DNA from 2 places in the Anaerosinus sp. genome. Region 2 is predicted to be linked to the other one. Evidence: riboswitches for the same ligand, from Rfam matches in the RefSeq annotation. Region 2 holds a riboswitch; the other holds the start of a gene.

Evidence for each region. A riboswitch is a leader RNA that binds a small molecule or an ion and turns the genes downstream of it on or off. The one in region 2 is predicted to bind cobalamin.
Region 1: linked by a shared signal. The riboswitch ahead of ACWZFG_RS00250 (TonB-dependent receptor) and the one ahead of ACWZFG_RS00760 (TonB-dependent receptor) in region 2 are both predicted to bind cobalamin.

Annotation. Positions count from the first base shown of each region.
Region 1 covers NZ_CBDNNH010000001.1:56,556-61,654, forward strand. The annotation lists gene ACWZFG_RS00245 (4Fe-4S binding protein) at 1-212, opposite strand, end outside; gene ACWZFG_RS00250 (TonB-dependent receptor) at 238-2,388, opposite strand; cobalamin riboswitch at 2,580-2,761, opposite strand; gene ACWZFG_RS00255 (hypothetical protein) at 3,173-3,451, shown strand; gene ACWZFG_RS00260 (hypothetical protein) at 3,453-3,938, shown strand; gene ACWZFG_RS00265 (KAP family P-loop NTPase fold protein) at 4,222-5,099, shown strand, end outside.
Region 2 covers NZ_CBDNNH010000002.1:90,457-95,555, reverse strand. The annotation lists gene ACWZFG_RS00760 (TonB-dependent receptor) at 1-2,143, opposite strand, end outside; cobalamin riboswitch at 2,267-2,445, opposite strand; gene ACWZFG_RS00755 (hypothetical protein) at 2,463-2,630, opposite strand; cobalamin riboswitch at 3,088-3,300, opposite strand; cobalamin riboswitch at 3,459-3,637, opposite strand; gene gltA (NADPH-dependent glutamate synthase) at 3,788-5,099, opposite strand, start outside.

The DNA.
Region 1 (5,099 bases), on a different contig from region 2:
GAAGAGATGAATAAAAACATTGTAATTGTTTCTATTGTAAACTGGTCAAAAATTCGACCGCGCCAAATATGTTCAAGGGGAATACGCAAACAAAAATCATGAATATCTGCATAATTTTTTTTACCCAATAGATAAAATATAAATTTTTGATAAAGTGCAAACGGAGCATAAAAAAGAACGAGTCCAATTAGATAGCCGATAAACCTTTTCATTTTAAACATCACTATGCTTTTATATTTAGAAGGAATAGTTGACGCTCAACGTATAGGTTCTTCCGCTTGTTGCTTCGCTTGCATAGAATTTACGGTCTAATAAATTTTGAATTCCAAACTGTAAGTTGATTTGATCTGTTGCTTTGTAGTTTAGATAAGTATTCATTAGGAAGAAGGCATCTTCTGAACCATATTCCCCTGTATCAGCATCGGGGCTTTGTCTTTCACTGACATATTGCGCGTCAAGTCCCCAATTCGCTTTACCGTAGGTATAATCTACTCCCGCATGTAATAAATGTCTTGGAATATCCCAATTGCGGGTGGTTTGGTCGTTTGATTCGTTTTCGCCGCGTTCGTAAGTGTAATTAAAATAAGAAGACCAATTGTCATTTAGTTTGTGTTTTAATTCAAGTTCAACACCTTTAGCTGTGGCGTTATCAAGATTATAATAAGCCTTGACACCATTTTTTGTAGCTAAGGCAATTTTATCTTTAGTTTTTACATGGAAGAGTGTAACTCCCAAGGAAGTATTATCGTCTAAGTCTCGTTTCATGCCAAGTTCAAATGTATTTGAAGTTTCTGGCTCTAAATCTGGGTTTGCTTGTACGCTTGACATTGAAGTGCCGGCACGGCGATATAGTTTGTAAATGCTTGGTGGGTTGAAGGAATGTCCATAGCTTGTGAAATAAGTGGTTCTATCGTCAGCCGTGTATTCAAAAGCAATTTTTGGACTTACTTCACTAAATGATTTACTAGGGAAATCCTGCCTGCTATTGCCTGAAGCAAGATAAGAGTAGCCCCCTTCTTTTTTATATTGATCAAAACGCACGCCCGTATATACTTTCCACTGCTCAGACAAAGTGTATTGATCTTGGGCGAAAAGAGCAAAGGTATGGGTCGAGCCACTATTGATGCTGGAAAGCGAAGAAATAGAATTCCAATCGTTCCAATTGGTCAAGCTGTAAGAGGTATAAGTCATTTTTTCTTTCATCCAAGCGAAGCCAGCAATCACATTATGCTTATCGAATTCCCATGTTTTTTGGAAATCAAAATTATAATTTTTGCTTGGATAACTTGCCAAACTACCTTTTCCATCCCAATCAGTAGAGGTGGCGGATGAATCGGCAGAGCTATAGCCTTCTTTCTTCAAATCAGTCATACCAATGCCAATTTTAATTTGATTTTCATCATCACGGTAGTTTATTTTATGTATATCTTGTTCGCGTTCGCCAATATAACCAAGGTAGTCAGAAGGCTTAATGGTGACATATTTACCATCTTGTGTAAGGATCGTTCCTTTAAATATCTGATTCCCAGCGCTATCGTAAATATAGCTAAAAGGATTGTTATAAGCGTAATTATAATTATTGTGGGTATAAGAGTATTTTACTGAACGATTATCGTCGATATCGTAGGTGAAGTCGACAAAATAATCTTCACTGATTTTCGATTTTTCGCCGCGACCGCCAATCACATATTGTCCGCTTCCTAACATTGGAAGGTCAGCGGTTGCAGAGGAAGAACCAGTAGTCTTTCCAGAGACCGTTTTATAATAACCGCGATATCCTTGCGTAGAGCGCTTTTGATAACCGATGTTAAAAGAAAGATCGTCATTGACTGCACCATCTATGCTTATGCCGCGATTCCATGTATTGTTACTGCCAAAAGATACGTTCATATCAACGTTCGTTTCTCCGGTGGATTCTTTGGGAATAATATTGATAACACCGGCAACAGCATGACCACCATAGAGTGATGATCCAGCACCTCTAACGATTTCGATGCGTTCGATTTTATTTAGCGGAATGGAATCCCAGGCGATACTACCGTCAAAAGCGGAATTAATTTGTTGACCGTCATATAAAACAAGAATATCTTGACCGCTAAATCCACGTAGTGATAAGCCGTTTTTCGTTTCCGCCGTTGGTGATAAATAAAAACCAACTTCGTTTTGCAGTGCCTCGCGTACGCTAAAAATTTGTTTCTTTTCTAAATCTTTGGCAGTAATTACAGTAACATTTGCCGGAACATTTTTTATGCTTTCGCTTGTTCGTGTTGCTGTAACAATCACAGTATCTAATGCATATTCATCCAATTCCTCTGTTGGTGCAGCTTGTACTGTCGTAGATAATGCAAGTGCTGTTAAAATCATAATCGCTATGTTTTTCTTTCTCATTTGGAAATCTCCTTATGTTGTTAATTTTGCCTCTTACCGTAGAAAATAACGAAATATTAAGAGGGCAAAACAGCGAAAGAATAGATGCTAATGAATAAAAAACTCCTTCTGCGTAAAGCCACAGAAGAAGTTATATTTTTAAACAGCAAAAATACTGCCCTAAAAATTCCCTCCCTATCGCTCGTAGGTCAACGGTAATTGTTAAGCAGGCAGTTCTCCTGGCTCTAGTTCATCGCTTATCCAAGCCTTCCCAAAGCTGCGCTTCAGTGACATCATATGGATTTGCTCCCTATTACAGTGGCGGGACCGCATCGGTATTGCACCGATTTCCCTATTAAGCCCTAAACGGGCACCTTGCTCCTAAATATTCGATTGTTAAATACAATTGCATATTATATCATAAATAATCATAATGTCTAGTGAAAAATAGAATTTTTGCAGTTTATGCAGTAATCTATATCCATAAAAAATGCTTGGAGGGGTATAGATGAAAAATCTTTTTTGCTAAAAGTTGTAGTAGATATTTGTATGTTTACTTTGTTTCCGATAACGGCGTATGCGGGAATAATGATTGAGATTGATGGTATTAAAGCGTATTTGCCAAGCGATGTATTGTAATAACTTTGCGATTTTATCAGCTTGGGGCAGGAAAAGCAAAGGTTGCATAAGAGAGACAAATTTTCACTATGGAAATAAATGTTTAGTAAATAAATTCTAGAGGAAAATAGTTAGGGAAGAACGAAGTGTAATTAAAGTAGCAAAATTTATTTTAATGGAGGATTCGATGTCAGAACGATTGACTTTGCATGATGTACTTAGGGAATATGGAGTTCCTTTGATTCGCTTGGATGTGACTGCGGGCCAAGAGGAAACGTTGGCGCTAAGAGAACGATTAATGGCGATTCGTAATGTGAGTGGAGGAAAAGAACAAGGATACTTGGAAGTGAACTGTTCTTTTTATATTGATGTTCACGATATTGATCGTTATTTGTCAGGTGAATTACCAACATTATCAGAAATTTATGCATTTCCAGAAGATATTAAAGCGCATCAGGAGGAATAAGATGAAATTTTGTAGAGTATTTGCTATTTTGTTGTTATGTTTTTTTAGTGTTTATACAGTGAGTTATGCAGCGATTGGTGGGAGTAAAATAAAAATGTCTGCACCAAAAACTACGCAAAAAGCACCAGTGAATAAAACTCAGCCACAAAAGGATGGCTATAAAGAATCAGCGCCAGCAAACAGTTATAGTGATAAAGCACCTGCGGCAAACTCGAAAGCGCAAAGCAGTGCAGTAAATAGCGCTGCAACGAAATCAGCTTCACCATTTGGTGGAATGATGCGTAATATAGGGATATTCGCCGGTGGTATGATGCTCGGCAGCATATTAGGAAGCATGTTTGGCATGAATGGTTTTATGTCAGATATTATGGGCTTGATGCTCAATGTACTTATTTTTGGTGGCGTAATTTTGTTAGGAAAAACACTTTGGGATAAGTTTAAAAGCAGAAAAAATGAAGACGAGAATGTATATAATCGCCGTCGTTAAAAAATAAGATAAGGGCTGTTGCCTGCGAAAAAATTTTCGTTAGCGCAATAGCCCTTTTGTCGTATATTGATAAAACAAAATTTAAATAAAGAATATGGACTATCATTCATGTTAAGTGTCAGTTTTGATGGAATTTTTACGTAGATAAATAGATAAATACACGCGGGATTTAACTGTAATTGGCTAAATTAATGGAATTATCTGAGAAATAATGTAGTATTTTGATAAAAATAAAAGGGAAAATTCCAAATTTATGATAAAATGGTTAAGAGGTGATAAAATAGTGAAAGAAAATCAAAACGTAGCTATAAATTATTTGTTGTTATCGAAATTATTTTTTATCGGGTTGTTAATTACTCAATTTTTTATTATATCTACAATTATTGAAAAACGAGTATTTGAAAATGAAAAATATCTTGAAATGCTCGTTTATGGAATGATCCTTTTGGGAACTTTCATTAAGTTGTTTTTGGGGAAAATATATATTCTTTTTATAAATAATCGGTTTGATTTATTTGCTATTTTATTTTTAGGTGTTTTTTTCGGCTATTCCTTTAATGAGATAAGTTTTAATTTGTTTAGTAAAATAAATGCGTTATCTGATTTAAAATTGGTAGCTTTGCTATCAATTCCCGTAATGTTATTTGTATTATTTGAGTTAAGAAAAAATCGCTATTATGATAACAAAGATGCAATGAAATCAGCTTTTATCAGTGATCGGGAAGTTCAGAAAATAGCGGATGATAAGTTTGAAATGGCAGATGAAGCGAATAGGTTTGCTGAGCGAGTTTATAATTTTGGAGCATCGGATAGTTTGGTTTTTGGTATTGATGCTCCATGGGGAACGGGAAAAACAACATTTGTTAACTTATGCAAAACGTATTGGTGGAAAAATCATGAGAAGAAGATGATTGTGTATTCGTTTAATCCTTTGCAGTATAAAAATAAAGAAAATTTATTAGAAAGGTTTATGGAGGGATTAATTAGAGAAATTAATAAGAAAACATTTGCTCCGGAGCTTGAATTCTTAATTTCAAGATACGCACGTTTTATAAAAGAGTCTAAATTTTCATTTTCATTTTTTGGTTTAGGTTTAGGACTTCCGCAGTCAAGTGAATCTATTGAAGATGCTTTTTCTCAACTTGAAGGGTTTTTAGCGGA
Region 2 (5,099 bases):
CGAAAAAGAAATTATTCCAGGTGCCTAGCTGCAACATCCGCTTGGAATCACGACCAAAGTACGTCAGTTGAATTTTGCTGCTTTCCGTACCGAAGATTTGTCCATCCCAAATGGCAGAGAAATCCCATTGTGATCCCTCTTCCGGGCGAGGAAAAATGCTATCACTCCCTCCAATATTTGGCATGGGTAAAATGCCTGCACCATCACCGGCGATTTCATACATATTCAGTAGTCTAAAATATGTACCTCCCGTTGCACGAAGTGTTAAATTGTCATTGACCTGCTTTTTCAGCGCTAGCTGCCAAGTTGTTTTACTATCCGTCTGGTCATCCGCCTGATGCAGCCATTTAATATTCTGCGGATCGGAGTTTTGATCGTAACCATTGCTCAGCCCATAGATATTTGATCGATTATAGCGAATACTTGGCGTCAACCAAAAATCACCTTTCTCGTTTAAAGTAATCGTATCTTGAATCTGGGCATTGAACAGCTTCTGTTCATAATAGGTACGCCACCGTTTAAAGACACTTATCGTAGCTTGTTGATATTGTTTTAACCGCCAACCATCCATATCCATCTTTTCTTTTGAAGTATCAATTAAAAACTCGAACAGATGCTTATCGCCAATTTTATAAGTTCCATCAATTTTAAAGCCTAATTTATCCATGTCATATTGGCTCCAGTAATAGTTTGGCGAACGCCAATTCACCGTCGTATCGACCTTTTCTTTTTCCTGCCAATCGTCTACTGCATAGCGTTTAGTCTGGTCGAGATAGTTTACACTCCACCCCCATTCTAAATTGCCAACTGTATCACGCCGTCCAATTAACGTTTCTTTGCTGGTAATGTCCTGATGACGGTAGTTATAGATTGGGTCAAGATATCCTGGCAAATCTATATTAGGTATATTTCCATAATTCGCATTCAGCGGGAAAGGATAATGACGGTCAATTTTCTTCCAAGTGTATTTTGCCAGCCAATGATCATCCTGCCATTTTAAAATTGCATCCGTATTTTTGTAATCATTCGTTTTACGCCAACGATCTGTTGTACTCGTTGAATCTATGTCTTTCTGGTAAAGCCTTATATTATCAATATAACTTTTAAAATATCCGATATAATTTGCATGGGCATTATTAATTGGGCGCAATTGTTCCGACGCTTTATTTAACGCTGCATAAAAATTAGGATCGGTTGCAAGCGTTATTCGAAGGTTATCTTGGGTCAGCCCAGAATAAGCATTTAGAGTATCATATCCATTTGCTTGTAAAGTCGAAACCATCCGATCTAATCGTATTTTTCCGTTCCTATCGGTTTGATGCGTATAATCTTTTAATTTTTTAACATATCCGTCATAAAGGCTAGTATCTACCGATTTATTCGTATATTTAAAATCACCATCACTTTGGTCGCGATTGAGTCCAAACATAATGCTGCCGGAGCCCAGTGGGGCATCCACCTGCAATGCACCTTGGAAGCCACCGTAGGAACTCTTACCAATGGATGCATCGATATTGGCTTTTGTTGGGCGTTTCGTTACGATATTGATTACGCCCCCCATATAGGTGCCACCAAACCTTGCTGGAACATAGCCACGATATACTTCAATTCGCTCGACATTTTGAACTGGAATGGTCGAGATATCCGCCGCGGCATCGCCACCGAGATTGAATAGTACTCCATCGACAAATACACCGACTTGTGCCGAAGTTGACCCACGAACCGTGACTGTCGTATATTGCCCTTTCCCATTGACTTCTCTTACATGTACCCCCGGTACCATTTTGAGAAGTTCCGGCAAGGTTTTCTGCTCACCCTTATAATCATCCGGGCGAATAACCGTCACTGTGCCTGGCGATAATTTTGATTCCCAGTCAGGGCGTTTTGCTTCAACGGTAACCGTATCTAACGTATAACTATCTAGCTCACTATCTGTACTTGCCAATACTACTGGTTCTTTTGCTTCTGTTACTTCTTCATTCATCTGATCAGCCTCTTGCTTTGCTTCATCTGCCCACACGATTCCATTTGGCATAGCAAAACCTAAAGCCAACGTACAAACCACACATGCCGCAATTTTTTGATAACGATGTGTGTTTTTTATTTTGCCTTGATATAACCTTTTGCTTTTCATCTTACTCATTCTCATCCTTACTTATAAAATTCAATAAATAAAAAAACTTCTGCCACGTTTGACAGAAGTTGATATGGTTGCATAGGAAATACTCCTAGCATCATAATCCCCTTCCCATCGCTCGCAGGTCTAACGGTGATTGTCTAATAGGCAGTTCTTCTGGCTTCAGATCATCGCTTGGCTACGCCTTCCCAAGATTTCTCCCAGTGACATAAATGTAACCTCGCTCCCTGTTACAGCGGCGGGACCGCACCGGTTTTTCACCGGACTTCCCTATTAAGTCTTTCGACACCTATTTCTTCACTATTTATTTTTTATTAACTTTGCTTTAGATTGATTTTCTTAACTTCTTATTCTGCGTTTTTTTACCCCGTTGTGCATATTTAAAACGCAGTTTGTTTAACTCTTTTAGCAATGCAACATAATGGTGAGCCGAAATGGTAATCATTTCTTCTTTGTCATTATTTTTTATATTGTTTTCAATTTCCTCAATCATATATTTTATCTTCTTCACGTTACATCGTTGACTTTTATAGTCAAAAACCTTCCTTTCTTTACATCTATTGCTCGAAGATAACTCTTCTACCTTATGCTTAATACAAGAACAATCAACTTAGCTATAAATTAAAATAATGATAAATTAATTTTTATTTATATAAATTAGAATAAAAAATGTGAAACTTTCTATCGCCAATAAAAATTTTCTTTTCATTTTACGAGACAAAATTTCACATTTTTAATCCTGTTAGAATCCCTATATGAAGCCACCATGCTTGAATTTTAACTTTTCTGGATTTACAAAATGAAAAATTCACTTTTCAACGAAAAAATAACTATTGAAGAATAAAGAAATGCTTTCTTCCATTCAACGCATTTTCATCAGCGAAAATTTTCCGAATAAAATACTTTATTCAGACTCATTTTATAACCCAGATCTGTACTGCGCAGACACTCCTCGGATGCTAGAAACAGTTGGTGCTCTGACTTAAGTTCATTGCTATCCTATCCCTTTGCAAGAGGTTTTCGATACGATAGCTCACTTTTACAGTTGCGCGACAGCGTCGGAATTGAGTTTGACTCTCACCGAACTTTCCCATAAAGTTTATTTATTGCACTTGCTTTAATAAATTAGCAATAAATATTCACCCGTTTCCCTTTTATATTTAATTGTCAAATCTTTCATTCATTATCATATAAATTCTAATCTAAAAAATAAAAAAGTCCTCTGCCTATGATAGACAGAAGACTACAAATTCAAAATAATATTAACATAAAAACATGTCAATAAAATTCAGAAATCTCTTCCCCATCGCTCGCAGGTCTAACGGTGATTGTTAAATAGGCAGTTCTTCTGGCTCCAGATCATTGCTTAGCTACGCCTTCCCAAGATTTCTCCCAGTGACATTCATGTAGCCTTACTCCCTGTTACAGCGGCGGGACCGCACCGGTTTTTCACCGGACTTCCCTATTAAGTCTTTCGACACCTATTTCTCCTATGTAATTCTAAGATAAAATTTGTTATCCTTTACAAAAATAGAGTATACTCCTTTTTTTCTGATTTGACAAGATTATCTATTATTTTTATTTTTTATAAAAAAAGGAATGTTAACCAAATCAAATTTAGCAACATTCCTTTTACTAACATAACTTTAATTATTTATTTTTTAAATATTCATCAATAGCTTTTGCCGCTTTTTTCCCTGCACCCATTGCAAGAATTACTGTTGCCGCACCTGTTACGATATCACCGCCAGCAAATACGCCCGGTTTACTCGTTGCACAAGTTTCTTCGTCAGCAAGGATATTCCCACGTTTATTTGTATCAAGCCCTGTTGTCGTGGATTGAATTAATGGATTTGGACCTTGACCAATTGCAATAATTACTGTATCTACAGCTAATTCAAACTCAGAACCTTCCACTGCCACCGGACGACGACGCCCAGATGCGTCAGGTTCGCCAAGTTCCATGCGAATGCACTTTAATCCTGTTACCCAGCCTTGTTCATTGCCAATAACAGCGACTGGATTGTTCAGTAATTTGAAATCGATTCCTTCTTCTTTCGCGTGATGTACTTCTTCTAAGCGTGCTGGAAGTTCCGCTTCACCGCGACGATATACTATATAAACATGCTCAGCACCAAGGCGTAATGCTGTGCGAGCTGCATCCATTGCAACATTACCGCCGCCAACAACAGCAACATTTTTACCAACATGAATTGGAGTCGCGTGATTCGGGAATTGGTAGGCTTTCATTAAGTTACACCGCGTCAAAAATTCATTTGCAGCATATACACCATTTAAATTTTCTCCAGGAATCCCCATAAAATGTGGTAATCCCGCACCAGTTGCAATAAATACTGCATCGAATTCTTCTTCTAATAATTCATCAACTGTAAATAATTTGCCTGCAACTGCATTGACAACAATCTCTACACCAAGTTGGCGCAACGTATCAATTTCTGCTTTTACGATTTTTTCTTTTGGTAATCTAAATTCGGGTATACCGTAAGACAATACACCACCAGCAGCATGAAGTGCTTCAAAAATCGTTACTTTATAACCCATTTTTGCTAAATCACCAGCAGCTGCAAGTCCAGCAGGGCCAGAGCCAATAATCGCAACCTTTTTCGCATCATCAGCATATGCAATCGGCTGTAGTTTCTCGCCTTTTTCCATACTATAATCAGCAACAAAACGCTCTAAACGCCCAATTGCAACGGATTCACCTTTTTTGGCTAAAATACAATGTTTTTCACATTGTTCTTCTTGCGGACAAACACGTCCACAAATCGCTGGTAAACTATTTACCGTTTTTATTTCAGATGCAGCATCTGCGAATTTACCTTCTTTGATATGCCCAATAAATTCAGGAATATTTACTTGAACAGGGCAACCCTTCCGACATAATGGAACCTTACAACCAAGGCAACGTTTTGCTTCTTCTATTGCAGTTTGAGCATCATAT